Regions from separate parts of the Cernens ardua genome, predicted to be linked through region 2. Evidence: predicted binding sites of a transcription regulator. Region 2 holds the regulator's gene; the other holds the start of a gene.
What was found. Region 2 encodes LexA, which represses DNA repair genes until DNA is damaged. Its sites were predicted from a motif close to TACTGTNTANNTANACAGTA; they were not measured.

Region 1 (7,996 bases), 250 kb from region 2:
GTTCGTCTCAAGTACCGTTATATCGACTTGCGCCGTCCGGAAATGATCGATCGTCTGCGCTTGCGTTCCAAAATCAGTCACAGCATTCGTGCCTATCTCGAAGAAAATGGTTTTCTTGATATTGAAACACCGATTCTGACGCGTGCAACCCCTGAAGGTGCGCGCGACTATCTGGTGCCCAGTCGCGTCTATCCGGGCAGTTTTTATGCTCTGCCTCAGTCGCCCCAGCTGTTCAAGCAGCTGTTAATGGTGGGTGGTATTGACCGCTATTATCAGGTAGCCAAATGCTTCCGTGATGAAGACTTGCGTGCAGATCGTCAGCCTGAATTTACCCAGATCGATATCGAGGCCTCTTTTATCGATGAAGAGGAGATCATGTCGATTACCGAGACAATGATCCGTCGCTTGTTCAAGGAAGCCATCGATGTAGAACTCCCTGAGTTCCCACGGATGCCTTACTCCGAGGCCATGAATCGTTATGGTTCGGACAAGCCGGACATGCGCATTCCGCTGGAGCTGGTGGATGTGTCTGATCTGATGTCCAGGGTCGATTTCAAGGTCTTCTCGGCTCCAGCCAATGCTGATGATGGTCGTGTTGCGGCGCTTAAAGTAAGCGGTGGTGCTTCACTGTCACGCAAGCAGATCGACGACTACACGAACTTCGTCGGTGTATATGGCGCGAAAGGGCTGGCGTGGATCAAGGTTAACGAACGTGCGAAAGGGCTTGAAGGCCTGCAGTCGCCGATCGTTAAATTCATGGCAGATGTGGTCGATGAGCTTCTTGACCGTGTGGATGCCCAGGATGGGGATATCATCTTCTTCGGTGCAGACAAGACTCGCATTGTAAATGATGCACTGGGTGCCTTGCGTGTCAAATTGGGTGAAGATCTTGACCTTTACACTGCAGATTGGGCTCCGTTGTGGGTCGTTGACTTCCCGATGTTCGAAGTGGATGACGCTGGAAAATTATCTGCGATTCACCATCCCTTCACAGCGCCTTCCGGTAGTGTGGAAGAGGTGCGTAAGGATCCGGTCAACGCGCTGTCTCGTGCCTATGACATGGTGCTGAATGGTTGTGAAATCGGCGGTGGGTCTATCCGTATTCACGATCAGGCGATGCAGAGCGCTGTTTTTGACATTCTTGGCATTAGTGATGAAGAAGCAGACGAGAAATTCGGCTTTCTGCTGAATGCCCTTCAGTATGGTGCACCACCCCATGGTGGCCTGGCCTTCGGCTTCGATCGATTGGTCATGCTCATGGTGGGCGCAAAAACCATTCGTGATGTTATGGCGTTCCCGAAAACACAAACGGCCTCTGACATGATGACGGAAGCCCCTGGTGAAGTACCTGCTCAGTCTCTCAAAGAGCTGGGTCTGCGGGTTCGCCCCAAGGCAGAGTAGTATCGTGTTATCAGGGCATCGTGACAGGCGATGCCCTCGTTGAAAACGTATTGTATCCTCGGGTGCAATACGTTTTGTTGTTTAATGCACTATATCCAAATGCATATTGAAATACAGAAATACACATACGTTGAATGCTATTGCCTAATGCCGGCTGAACATTTGATGAAGGTATGGGAGGTTTTATGGCGGGCCACAGTAAATGGGCCAACACCAAGCATCGTAAAGCGGCGCAGGATGCCAAGCGTGGCAAGATTTTTACCAAGCTGATTCGTGAACTGACAGTCGCTGCACGTCAGGGAGGCGGAGACCCTGCATCCAATCCGCGGTTGCGCGCTGCCATCGATAAGGCGCTCTCCAGCAACATGACAAAGGATACCGTTCAGCGTGCAGTTGACCGGGGTGCCGGTAATGCCGACGGTGAGCAAATGGATGAGCTTGTCTACGAAGGCTATGGGCCTGAAGGCGTCGCGGTGCTGGTTGAGTGTATGACAGACAATCGTAATCGCACGGCATCGGATGTTCGCCATGCCTTTAGCAAGTTTGGAGGGAATCTGGGCACCTCCAACTCTGTGGCTTTTCTTTTTGAAGAACAGGGGCGCCTGGGCTTTGCGGCAGGTGCGGATGATGAACGTATCATGGAAACTGCACTTGAAGCAGGCGCTGAAGATGTGACTGAACAGGACGATGGCCTACTGGTCGTTACCACCCCCGCGGAGTTTGGTGTGGTCAAGGATGCTTTCGAGTCTACCGGGCTCACGCCTGATCATAGTGAGGTGGGAAAATATCCGGCCAACTATACTACCATTAGTGATGTTGATCTGGGGCAACGTGTGATGAAGCTGATAGATTGGCTGGAAGATCTTGATGATGTTCAGAATGTGTATACCAATGCTGACTTCACCGATGATGTTCTGGAGGCAATGGCGTGATTCTACTGGGTATCGATCCGGGCTCAAGACGTACAGGCTATGGCGTGATTGATGCTTCTTCGGCTCAGCCTACCTACGTCGCCAGTGGTTTTATTCGGATTGATGCCGAGGATTTGGCTCAGCGTCTGGCACAGGTCTATGCCGGTGTCGCCGAGCTGATCGCCTCTTATCGTCCCGCTGAATTTGCGATCGAACGCGTTTTCGTGGCGAAGAATGCCGATTCGGCGTTAAAGCTGGGGCAAGCAAGGGGTAGCGCGATTGTTTGCGCCGCCAACCATGGTTTACTTGTGCATGAGTATGCGGCCACGCTGGTCAAACAAGTGGTGACCGGTAATGGAGGGGCAGATAAACCTGCCGTACAGCGAATGGTCATGGCTACTCTAAAACTCAATGGCCTACCGCAGGCGGATGCTGCAGATGCTCTGGCTATCGCACTGACTCACTGTTACAGTCAACGAGGCATGCAGGTAAGGGGTGATACCAAGGCCAATTCCCGAAAACGTGGAAGCCGGAATGCTTGGCGTTCCTATCGGCCTTGAAGTTGGCTGTACTTTTTTTTCAATTATTCCTTATCATTTTCCTTTCTGATTACGTCCTTCTCATCGCTCTTTCTTTTATCCACCAACATTTCCTGCACGTGATTTACCCAATCCAAACCACATTCTTTTGTCTTCATTCACTTATATTGGAACTTGAGAGCGCACCTGTTTTCTTGGCCTCTCTGCAATGTTGTGATGATATGTACTGATCCATCCATCAAATGCTATTCATATGAGTGCGTTTTTGTATATGCATTGCTAAACGGGTATTCGTAGTCAGATAGGATGAATATTGATAGAGCACTTAAACTCGAAGAGTCGTAAGAGTCGTTCTCTTCCTGTGACGTGATGTGAGTATCTGTCGTTTTGTTGTGTAGATGGCTGTAATGGCAGACAGTAGGGCAAATTCTTTTGTATACTGGAAAGAAATCCGACCAATGAACGAGCTAGCATATTGATAACATTAACGTTGTTGTTATATCGATGAGATGTCGATGAGTTATCGCTGTGACCTCGCTGATGTGATCTTTCTACCAGGTAGCTCGTCTTGGCATGCATCCATTAAAGGAAAATCGAGGACTATGATTGGACGCTTGTTCGGCCAGTTGATTGAGAAACAGCCCCCCTGGATTGTCATTGACGTACATGGCGTGGGTTATGAGTTGGAAGCCTCGATGAACACCATTGTCAATCTGCCGCCAGTGGGTGAGTCTGTCCGTCTCTATACCCATCTGGCCGTGAGGGAAGATGCGCACTTGCTGTATGGCTTCAAGGATGAGCTGGAACGACGCATGTTTCGTGAGCTTATTCGCATTTCTGGAATAGGGCCGAGAGTAGCACTTGCCATTCTTTCCGGCATGGAGCGCAGTCAATTTGTCCAATGCCTGCAGGATGAAGACGCAGCTTCGTTGACCAAGCTCCCTGGGGTGGGTAAAAAGACGGCGGAACGGTTGATCGTCGAAATGCGTGACCGCATGGCCCGTTGGCCCGAATTGATCCGCGAGGCGGATGCAGCCAAGGGCGGCTTGAGTTCTCTGTTTTATTCGGCTGCCGCAGATCAGCCAACCGATTCAATTGATAATTATGCCGATGCAGAAGCGGCCTTGGTGACATTGGGATACCGTCCCACTGAAGCAGCCAAGATGCTGAAAGGCATGGACTACACCGAATCGGTTGAACAGCTCATCAAGTCTGCGCTTTCTTCTCGCATGAATAATGATCGGGGAGGGCATCGATGATCGAATCTGATCGTCTGATCTCCTCTGACCCAAAAGGGGACACTGAAACACGGGTGGATCATGCCATTCGGCCTCGCTCCCTTGATGACTATATCGGGCAACCGGCGGTTCGCGAGCAGCTGGGTATTTTTATTGATGCTGCACGTCATCGCGGCGACAGTCTGGATCATACCCTTGTTTTCGGCCCCCCGGGGCTGGGCAAGACTACCCTAGCCAACATTATTGCCACTGAAATGGGGGTGAATATCAAGTCAACCTCCGGGCCTGTGTTGGAGCGCCCCGGGGATCTGGCGGCCATGCTGACCAGTCTTGAACCGGGAGATGTCCTATTTATCGACGAAATTCATCGCCTTTCTTCAACGGTTGAAGAAGTTCTCTATCCGGCGATGGAAGATTTCCAACTCGATATCATGATAGGTGAAGGTCCGGCGGCACGCTCCATCAAGGTTGATTTGCCCCGTTTCACCCTGGTAGGTGCAACTACTCGGGCAGGATTGCTGACTTCCCCCTTGCGCGATCGTTTTGGTATTGTGCAACGGCTGGAATTTTATGATGTGGGGGATTTGAGTAGTATCGTCTCGCGATCGGCCTCTATGCTTGCCCTGGATGCAAATGAAGCGGGTGCGTTGGAAATAGCCCGTCGTTCTCGTGGTACGCCCCGCATTGCCAATCGGCTGTTACGTCGTGTTCGTGATTATGCTCAGGTGAAAGCCGATGGACAGATCAACGCAGATACTGCGTCCCGGGCATTGGATATGCTCAATGTAGATCAACATGGTCTTGATCATATGGACCGCCGGTTGTTGCTGATGATGATCGAAAAGTTCGATGGCGGCCCCGTGGGCGTTGATAGTCTGGCTGCCGCAATTGGCGAAGAGCGTGATACTATTGAGGACGTATTGGAGCCTTATTTGATTCAGCAGGGTTTTATGATGAGAACCGCCCGTGGGCGCATAGTGACTTCTACGGCGTATCGTCATTTTGGCATAGAGCCCAGTGACTCAGGGGCGTTGCCAGATCAGGAGGAATCCAGATGAGCATATTTACGTGGCCGGTCCGTGTTTATTATGAAGATACCGATGCCGGTGGCATTGTCTATCATGCGCAGTACCTCAACTTCATGGAACGCGCTCGTACCGAATGGTTCAGACATCAGGATTTTCAGCAAAATCAGCTGTTCAAGCAGAATATTCAGTTGGTCGTTAGCCGTTTGTCATGTCGTTACATACGTCCTGCAGTGCTGGACGATCTGCTAGAGATCCGTAACAGTATCATTGATGTGGCTTACTGCACGATGCTCTTCAAACAAGAGGTCTACCGCCAGGATGAACTGTTGTGCGATGGTGAGGTCGAAATAGCATGTATTGATGCTGTAAACCTGAAGCCCAAACGTTGGCCGGCAAAAATGAAAACCCTGTTGAACGAGCAGCAGGTCGCTTGTTCAGAGGAGTAGCCGCAGCAATAATTGTGTTCGAACGACGTGATGGTGCTCGAACAGCCTGTTACTGTGGTTTTGTATCTTTCCGCAGGTTTAGGCTGTTGGCTCACATAGAGTGTTAGAGCAGTGAGAGCATTTGATTTTTATTTTAGGGACGATCAGTACGCAGGGCGTTACTGGCGTTGAATGAATCAAGAGGTTGATTGTGGAAAATTCGATGTCCATCGTCTCGCTGGTGACTCATGCCAGTATTGTCGTCAAGATTGTATTGGTGATCCTGCTGTTTTTTTCCCTGCTTTCATGGATCATCATTTTTCAGCGCTCCATCAGCTTGCGTCGAGCGACGCAGAGCTTCAGACATTTTGAACACTCTTTCTGGTCGGGTATCGATCTGCATCAGTTGGAAGAAAATATCGCTGGCCAGAAAGAAGGTATTGCGCATGTATTTCATGCCGGGTTCAAAGCCTTTAAACGACTACGGTCCAGGATGATACCCGCTGGTACGCGACCTACTCCCAAGGAGGCGTCTGCGGTACTGGTTGATGTCGAACGAGCCATGAATGTTGCTCAATCAGTCGAGAGCGCACGCCTGACACGCTTCCTTCCCATACTTGCTACCATAAGCTCTGTGAGCCCTTATATTGGCCTTTTTGGTACTGTCTGGGGGATTATGGCCTCCTTCCTGTCACTTTCCGATGGTGCTCATGCCACGCTTGCCACAGTGGCTCCCTGGGTGGCAGAGGCGCTTATAGCAACGGCGATGGGGCTGGTGGCCGCTATCCCTGCTGTTATTGCCTATAATCGTTTCAGTACCACGACTGAACAGCTGATTATTCAGTATCATGACTTCACTGAAGAGTTTCATACATTGCTGTACAGAAGCCTGCTAACGCAAGGAATGCCCAAGCATACTGCCGAGCATGCACCCGTAATGGCACCTGTGACTGTCGGGAATATGGGATAGGGAATGTATCAATGAATTTGGTCACGAATTTTCGGCCCATGTTTTCCAGCACATGTCCATCTGTACATGCGTTGTATAACCTGCGTTTATTTTGTACGGTCATTTGCAGAAAGCGTATTTTCTACGCAGTAGATCTTTTAGTCACTACGGGTTGGGGGTAGGTCATGTTTGGACCTTCACAGCAGGAAGTCAGGTTCAGACTGCCAGTGATACTTGCAGTCTTGCTGCATGTCATCATTGCCATTTTACTATTGGTACGCTGGCCGCATTCTGCTCCGCAACCTGAAACCTCTGTCGTTCAGGCGACGCTGATTTCCTCTCAGGCTCGTACCTCCAATCCTCATCCACAAAATGATAGTGCGAAGGGACAGGCCCATGAGCCGAAACCCTCTCATCAAGAGCACCATTCTCAGGATCAGAGGTCGCAGCAGGCCGAACAGCAGCGTCAAGCCGAGGCGCAGCAAAAACAGGCGCAAGAGCAACAGGCCCAACAGCAAGCCCAGCAACGTCAGCAGGCAGCTCAAGCAGCGCAACAACGTGAGCAAGCGGCCAAAGAGCAACAGCAGGCCGCTGCAGCTGCCGCCGCCGCTGCTCAAAAGGCCGAACAACAGAAGGCTGAAGCCCAACAACAGGAAAATGCGCGTCAGGCTCAATTGAAAGCAGCCCAGCAAAAGGCGCAACAGCAGAAAGAAGCACAAGCAAAAGCGGCTGCCAAACAGGCCGCGCAGCAAAAGGCAGATCAGCAGAAGGCTGCGGCTGAAAAAGCAGCACAACAAAAAGCGGCAGCTCAGAAGGCTGCTGAGGAAAAAGCCGCGCAGCAGAAGGCTGATCAGGAAAAAGCGGCCAAGGAGAAAGCCGCCCAGGAAAAAGCAGCGGCAGCCAAGGCTGCTCAACAGAAAGCTGATGCACAAAAGGCCGCGGACAAAAAGGCAGCAGCCGAGAAAGCCGCGCATGCCCGTGAAGAGGCTCAACGCAGACGCCGTGCCATGGCTGCAGCCGCTGCTGCTGCTGATAGTGATTCGGCGCTGCCCAAAAATGCCGGGCGTGGGCAGCACTCATCATCCAATGCGGCACGTGCAAGCAAGGCGGCAAATAGTATGATGGGTGTTATTCGTAATGCTGTAGAAAACAACTGGAATAAACCTTCGGGTATTCCCAACGGTATCGTCGCAACGGTACGTGTCCAACTGATCCCTGTAACAGGGGAGCTGGTAAACGTTTCCATTCAAAAGAGCAGCGGTAATGCTGCCTTCGATGCCTCTGCCATACAGGCAGTACAGCGTGCGGCGCCTTTCAACGAATTGGGGCAGGCACCCGGCTCCATTCAACAACAGTTCCAGAATTTTACGCTGACGTTCAACCCGGAGGATGTTAACTGATGAAACGGTGGGCTGCCCTAGCAGGGCTTACATTAATGGCTGCCAGTACCGCTGCGCATGCTGACCTCAATATTCAGATCACACACAGCAGTAACAATGCCATTC
Region 2 (7,996 bases):
TTGTCCAGCAGGACGGCCGTCGAAACACTCGCTGCTCCGGCCTTTTTGAAGTGCTCGATAATCGCCGCTAACGTCGCACCTTCATCAAGGATATCATCCACAATAACGACATGACGCCCAGCTGCAGGACTCTCAGGAGACACACGCCAGAACAACTGCCCTCCACGAAGCTCGTTACGATACCGGGTTGCATGCAGGTAATCGATCTCAAGGGGAAATTCCAGACGTGTCAGCAGGTGGCCCGCTGTAATCAGTCCACCGTTCATGACGCTATAAAAGATGGGCAATTTATCGTGGAATTGGCGAGTCAGTTTCTCTGCCATGGTATCCAGTGCCTGTTCGATGCGTTGCAGGGACACCAGACAATCAGCTTCGTCCATCAGCTGCTTCATTTGCGTGGAAATTGTAGCGGTATCAATCGATTCGGATGTGGGCATAATACGTAATGACTGTGTTTTGTTTAGCATAAGTGGCATACAGGCGAACGGGGTGATGCTGACACCTGTAGAGCCTGTAAAAAGAGGTGATTTTATCAACCCCGTGGATTATAAGAAAAACTAATAGCCATATTCACTGGCTGTTTTATTCAATGTATGGTGCGCCTCCAACCAGCGCGCATTATTCGCGAGCGCAGACAGCGCAGGTCTCTCCCGGGTATATCGCAATGCGTTCAACCGTTGCATGCTTCCATGCGGCTGGATACCCGCCGTGGCAGTAGCTTCCAGTACGGCCTCTGCTGCAGGTCGATCATTGCACATCAGCACCATGTCACACCCTGCTGCCAATGCCTTTTCTGCACGGGACACCGGGCCACCGGCAAAATGAGCCCCTTGCATACTCATGTCATCCGAAAGGATGGCCCCATCGAAATTCAGTGCTTCGCGTAAATACGTTAACCATTTGCTGGAAAACCCTGCCGGTTCCTCAGAGAAGTCAGGATAGCGTACATGTGCCGGCATGACACCTGACAAACGTGTTGCCAAACGCGCAAAGGGAATCAAATCATGCCTTTCAAGGGTTGTAAAAGGACGAGGATCAACCGGCATCTCCAGATGTGAATCAGCCACCACGCCTCCATGGCCGGGATAATGCTTGCCAATCCCGGGCATCCCCCCTTCATTCAAGCCGGTAATCAACGCACCAGCCAACGTAACAACATGCTCTGGATTGGATGAGAATGAGCGCTCCCCAATGACCTTGCTACGATTGTCATCCACATCCAGCACCGGAGCGAACGTAAAATCAAACCCACAGGCGGCCAGTTCCTGAGACATCAGCCAACCGGTATCCCTGACAAGAGACAGCGTTTTATCAGGGGTCTCTATATACAGTGATTCAAACGAACACATGGGGGGTATATGCGTAAGCCCTTCACGCAGCCGTTGAACGCGCCCTCCCTCATGATCTACCGCAATCAGGATATCAGGGCGTACCGCACGAATATCATCACAGAGTGCTCTGGTTTGCTCGGGTGAAGTCATGTTACGGGCAAACAGGATGATTGCACCGACAGAAGGATGGCGCAAAATCTGCCGATCCCCCTCATCCAATGAGGTAGAACCGACATCAATCATGATTGGACCCGGTGCAGCACGCATGAAACGCTCCTTGTCAAGGTGTACCGATTTTCCCTGTTTATGACTATGCCATGGCACACATTGGTATGCGCAGAATGTCTGAACTCACCATAGCCCGAGGAAGACGTACGATAAACACAAAAGATAATGGAGCGCTATTCTAGCGTTTCATGAAGGAAGGTACACGTAGAAATTAAATCTGATAGGCTTGGGGAGTGTCACCTCGAAATGACTACAGGCAATCCGGGAAAACAACAAAACATTCGGGGATTAAGTTCTATAACAGCAATTGGACTTGCACTGTCAGCAATACTGGATACAATTACAGCTATTATTGATACAGCATAGGTTAATGGCAATGACCCGACCCCTTACGCGCCGCCAACAGGAAGTTCTTGACCTCATCACCGAAACGGTGGCGACCCACGGGTATCCCCCCACTCGTGCAGAAATTGCCCGATCTCTCGGTTTTCGTTCGGCCAATGCTGCAGAAGAACATTTGAAAGCGCTAAAACGTAAAGGTGTTATCGAGATGATACCGGGGGCTTCCCGTGGTATCAGGGTCGTATCATCCCATCTTGCAAAAACGCAAGGCGGGGATGAAAAAAATGCTGATAAAAGAAGTACCGATAAAAAAGGCGCACCCTCTTCGCAACATACCACCGCAAAATTTGTAACTCCCCAGCAGGAGGCTGCCAATGCATCTGATGCTCCGGCTGCCGAGGGGCTTGCCATCATAGGGCAGGTAGCTGCCGGTAGCCCGGTATTGGCACAGGAGCATGTAGATCGCTATTGCCCACTTCCGCCGACCTTTTTCTCACCGAAGGCAGACTATCTTCTTCGGGTCAAAGGGCTCTCCATGCAGGATATCGGGATTTTGGATGGCGACTTGCTCGCTGTCCATCGTACCAGTGATGTTCGCAATGGACAGATTGTGGTTGCTCGTATTGGCGAAGACGTCACCGTCAAACGCTTTGAGCGTAAAGGCAGTAAAATACGTCTGTTGGCTGAAAACGCTGACTTTGCTCCTATTGAGGTAGATCCAAGCCAGGGCTTCGAAATAGAAGGCATTGGTGTAGGTGTTATTCGAGGAGATCAAGGCAGCGGCTTACACTAAAACGAGGCATTATCGGTTTCACTACTAGTTACCGGTTTCACTCACTATAAGTGCAGGCCCAACACTCCCTGGCCGTGTGCCTGGGGGTGCTTCAATGATTACCCACTATTCCCCCTCTACCGCCCCCCCCTAAAGCTCTCTTGAATACAGCTTCACGTTACTGGCCCCGCAGACAATTTTCCCAATATTTTTTCATACCACTCCTTATTCATAACCTCTGCGACTCATTGTAGGCTGGTCGCTATATATACATATACATTGACCAGCCATTGTGATCATGAAAGGGAGATATCAAGCAATCATTACGGATGAAATAATCACCTTCATCGGTATCATGCCGAGTTAACCTGTGTAGCAAAATTCTTGAGAAAGCCGTGAATGACTTGACATCACATTAACGGAATATGCTAACAATGAAGCGTAGAAGCGTAGAAGCGTAGAAGCGTAGAAGCGTAGAAGCGGAGAAGCGTAGAAGCGTAGAAGCGTAGAAGCGGAGAAGCGGAGAAGCGTAGAAGCGGAGAAGCGGAGAAACGGAGAAGCCAATATGCAGTGAATCATTCAGGATGATTCACTGCCAACAATCATGATCAATGCACTGTGACGTTATCACTTAACTCCTCGACCACTTCACCCTCTTCCCACAGTTTTGTGCGGGTAATGGCATGATCGATCATTTCACGCGCCACCTGAAAACGCGAATCACGTAGTAATTCCAGTGCATCCTTGGAAAAGCGCACACTGACCAGCGCTTCACCTTCCCCCTCGGAGGGACGCAAAACCACCTCGCCATCAGGCAGTTCAACGATCTCAAGAATCGCAGTTTCAGACATTTTTCACCTCTTCGATAAGTTGAGCCATTCTGACACAAAAAAGCGTCGGCACCTCAACTCGCGTGCAGTTTCGACTTCACAGCGTTTATAAAAATGCTCTCTTTTCGTACTCATGACACTTGATATCCACTCGCACAGATAATCATCAGCGAGAAGGCAAACACAGAGCGTACAAGGAAAAGGAATGGATAAACGGCAAGCCAGATAACCTGATAATAACATTGTCCGTCGACAAACGACAAAGGTCAGATGACATTACCACTCTTCAGCACCTTGCCGAAGTTCACTGGTCAATGCCTTCAAGTGCTTCAGTAGTGCCTGGAGGGGGACCGCATTGACATCGCTTTGGATCATGCCTGAGTTGACAGGTTGAGCAGTGGAGAGGCGCAACAGCCGCCCAAGGCGTGAATCCAATACATGCAGCTCGCCTTGCGGCGTCAGCAATGCAGAGTACAGACGATGAAGATCCCCCCCTTCCGAATAATAGCGGGAGAGAAACTGGCGCCAATCAGTGCCAACATGTTCGCTGGGTTTGATAAATTCAGCAATCAGAGAGGCAATCCCCCGTTCAATCAATGCCGCAGCACCCTCTTCCAACGCGTCAGGCAATGGCCCGACAGACGCTCCGGAACGCTGCTGATCAGCCTCTTTCAGCAAACTTTCAGCATGGTAAAACCAGCGATTGGTTTGACGCGCGGTTTCCATTGGAAAATCCCCGATACTTCGTCGAAGCGACTGGCAAGTACTGCTCACTCAGATGCATGGATCTTACGCCGAGCAGCAATTGATGTGCCCACCATCAACTTGCGACATGATACTTACAGGAGAAGCCTCTACCGCATGATGAATTATTCAATCAAATGGGGAGGCCCCAGAAAAAAGATCATCAATTCCGATTATTTCTATGGGTGACCGTTATTTCTTTGGCTTACGTTTATCCTCAACGTGCCATTTACCCTCGCTGTAAGTTGCACGCCAGCCGGTTGCCTTACCATCACGCTCGGTCATGATGAATTGCGCCTTGTTCTTGCGCGAAAAGCGAATCTGCGTGGGCAGTTTATCCGGGTCCTGCTGTGGTGCTTCCAGCAGGAAATGATACTTTTCAGGCAATTGATCCTTGTGGGGAATCAGCTCTTTCACCAGAGGGGCACGTGTCTCGCGATTTTTCGGGAATCCACTGGCAGCAAGGAACAGGCCACTGGCGCCATCACGCAGCACATAGTGATCTTCGACCTTTTGACACGCCAGCTCTGGCATATCGATCGGATCCATCTTGGGTGGAGCTGGCTGTCCATTCTTCAACAGTTTACGGGTATTACCACAAGCCTCATTGGTACAAGCGAAATACTTGCCGAAACGGCCCGAGCGCAACTGCATTTCTGATCCACATTTGTCACACTCCAGCGTAGGACCATCATACCCCTTGAGCTTGAAATGGCCCTTTTCGATTTCGTAATACCCGTCATCATCATTGCTGAGGTACAACTTGCGATGCTCATCAATCAGGAAACTATCCATGGCGTTTCCTGTCCTGGGATTACGACGCTTGGCGCGTAGCGCATCAGTTTCAGCGTCATCGTCGGCGTCCGCAGGCACCACTTCATCACCGGGAATCAGGTCGATGGTTTCCTTGCAGCGCTCACTCGGCGGTAGATTATAGCCCGAACATCCCAAAAAGACGCCGGTCGAACCAATGCGAATCTGCATAGGTCGACCACAGCGCGGACACTCGATATCCGTGGGAATGGGCGTATTGGGCCGCATCCCATCTTCACCTTCTGCATGGCTCAGGTTTTTGCTAAAGCCGGCATAGAAATCATTCAGGACATCAAGCCAGGGAGTATCACCCGCCGCGATAAGGTCAAGTTCATCTTCCATACGGGCAGTGAAGCCGTAATCCATCAAGTCCTTGAATGACCCAATCAGGCGATCCGTGACCAACTCACCCAGAATGTTGGCATAGAAACGACGACTATCAAGTACAACATATCCGCGCTCCTGAATGGTGGAAATGATAGAGGCGTAGGTAGATGGGCGGCCAATACCACGTTTCTCAAGCTCACGCACCAGGCTCGCTTCAGTGTAGCGTGCGCTGGGTTTAGTGAAGTGCTGCTGCGGGTCCAGTTTTTCCAGCGTAAAGGAACTCCCTTTCGCCAGATCGGGAACCGCCTGATCTTCATTGCGACTGGAAGAGGCTGCCACACGCGTATAACCATCAAACTTGAGCACGCGCCCCTTGGCACGCATGTCGAATCCAGCGGCCTTTACCGTAAGTGTGGTGGACAGGTAACGCGCAGGCACCATCTGACACGCCACGAACTGGCGCCAGATCAGATCATACAATCGTTCGGCATCACGCTCCATTCCATCTAGCTGCGTTGCCGACAAATTGACATTACTGGGTCGAATAGCCTCGTGGGCTTCCTGAGCATTCTCTTTGGACGCATAACGAACCGGCGCATCCGGCAGATAGGATTTGCCATAATGTTCATCAATATAATGACGTGCGGCCTCCACAGCATCAGTTGATAAATTCGTCGAATCCGTACGCATGTAGGTGATGTAACCAGCCTCATAGAGGCGTTGAGCAAGCGTCATGGTCTTGCGCACGGAAAAGCCCAGGCGACCGCTGGCGGCCTGCTGAAGCGTAGACGTAATAAAGGGTGCCCCCGGCTTGCTGGAAGTCGGTTTGTCTTCACGATCCGACAATTTCAGTTCAGCCGTTTTCAACGGCGCTATGGCCGTGTGCGTCTCTTCTTCGCTATTGGGACGGAATACCTTGTCATCCTTGCGAGCCAGCTCGAAGCGAACGACCTCCCCTTCTTCGGTGACAAGATCCGCATGCACATCCCAGAATTCTTCAGGCACGAAGGCACGGATTTCACGCTCCCGGTCCGCAATCAAACGCACCGCAACAGATTGCACACGACCCGCCGACAAACCTCTGGCCACTTTGGCCCACAACAACGGCGAGACCATATATCCGACCACACGGTCCAGAAAACGTCGAGCCTGTTGTGCATAAACGCGGTCCATCTGCAGGGTGCTCGGGTGCTTGAACGCCTGCTGAATCGCATTTTTGGTAATTTCGTTAAAGACCACGCGTTTATAACGCGAATCATCGCCACCAATGGTCTCGCGAAGGTGCCAGGCGATCGCCTCCCCTTCACGGTCCAAATCCGTTGCGAGGTAAATGGTGTCGGCTTTCTCTGCCAGACGTTTAAGTTCCTCGACCACTTTTTCTTTACCGGGGAGCGTCACATAATGCGCTTTCCAATCATGATCTGGATCGACACCCATACGGCGGATCAATTGATCATGCGCCTTCTTGCGCTTATAGCGTGCTTTTTCCTCGGGGCTCATCTTGCGTGTAGCCGCCGCCTGCTTGGCACGCTCAGCTGGAGTGCTGGTTGATTTGGCACTCCCCGAGGTGGGCAGGTCACGAATATGACCAACGCTGGATTTTACGATGAAGTCTTTACCCAGATACTTGTTGATGGTCTTTGCCTTGGCAGGCGACTCCACAATCACGAGTGACTTACCCATGGATCTCCAATTCCGTTATGACGCATTCAGCGGCAGACTATGTCCTTGCCCTGGATGAAATTTGACCTGTGAGGTCCGATACCCATTTGAAACCGTTAAGGTGATCGTCCCTCAATATGAACAAAAGGAATACAAATAAAGAAAATTTTTTCAAAATTGCGCTTACCCTACATGAGGGAAAACATATTCGCTACTGAAACACACTTAAATTTGAGTTTTAGCCATGGTATCGAACCATCAAAATGGTCTTCACCCCAAAGGCGCAGCTCATTTTTATCAAGTGGAGCCATGTTCTTCACCCTGCACTAAAGCGCAATACCATTCGTGGAGGCTTGTTTAAAAAAGAATATAATAATCTTTTTTGAAGGAAGAAAAGCAAAAGAAGAAAAACAAGCCTTCTACTGATTCTTGTACGCCTGCTTTCATACATCTGCTTTTGTCTGTCCAGGAATCGGTAGCGTCGAGTTCATGCCAACACGGCTCTATGCATTAAAGACCAGTTGAGTCACTGTGCGCCATGGGGAAGCCCCACATCGGAAAGATCAAAAGGACAAACGCTTTGCGCAGAGCAAAACACTCCACGCGTGACCCTACTAAAACCTCCAGTGGCATCAGCTATATTCAAGCGTCAAGCAAAGCCATGGCACAAGCAACATCGAATAAAAGGCTGGTTTCACGCCATTCACTATGTCGGCTAAATGATGGCGTTTTTTACACCTACAACCTCAGTAGTAAAGGGCTGGAGACGGTTAAGGACTGGTGGAAGTACAACTTATCCCATCCCAAGTGAGTATATGAAACAGCTTTCACTATAGTACTTTTTGACCAGAGTATTTTTTAACCAGATCACCTTTTTAACCAGAGCACCTTTTTACCGTAGTACCTTATCACCATAGAACCTTTTCACTGTAGAACCTTTGTTCAAT

Region 1: ruvA (Holliday junction branch migration protein RuvA) is a predicted target of LexA. The motif match lies at 3,252-3,271, and genes of this name have one in related genera.

The regions. Positions count from the first base shown of each region.
Region 1 is NZ_JBPCZH010000001.1:105,569-113,564, forward strand. It holds gene aspS (aspartate--tRNA ligase) at 1-1,401, shown strand, start outside; gene LMG33818_RS00570 (YebC/PmpR family DNA-binding transcriptional regulator) at 1,587-2,333, shown strand; gene ruvC (crossover junction endodeoxyribonuclease RuvC) at 2,330-2,872, shown strand; gene ruvA (Holliday junction branch migration protein RuvA) at 3,454-4,110, shown strand; gene ruvB (Holliday junction branch migration DNA helicase RuvB) at 4,107-5,147, shown strand; gene ybgC (tol-pal system-associated acyl-CoA thioesterase) at 5,144-5,563, shown strand; gene tolQ (protein TolQ) at 5,766-6,512, shown strand; gene tolA (cell envelope integrity protein TolA) at 6,677-7,891, shown strand; gene tolB (Tol-Pal system beta propeller repeat protein TolB) at 7,891-7,996, shown strand, end outside.
Region 2 is NZ_JBPCZH010000001.1:358,388-366,383, forward strand. It holds gene LMG33818_RS01625 (hypoxanthine-guanine phosphoribosyltransferase) at 1-392, opposite strand, end outside; gene nagZ (beta-N-acetylhexosaminidase) at 558-1,598, opposite strand; gene lexA (transcriptional repressor LexA) at 1,936-2,694, shown strand; gene LMG33818_RS01640 (hypothetical protein) at 3,282-3,524, opposite strand; gene LMG33818_RS01645 (DUF6586 family protein) at 3,780-4,229, opposite strand; gene topA (type I DNA topoisomerase) at 4,440-7,070, opposite strand.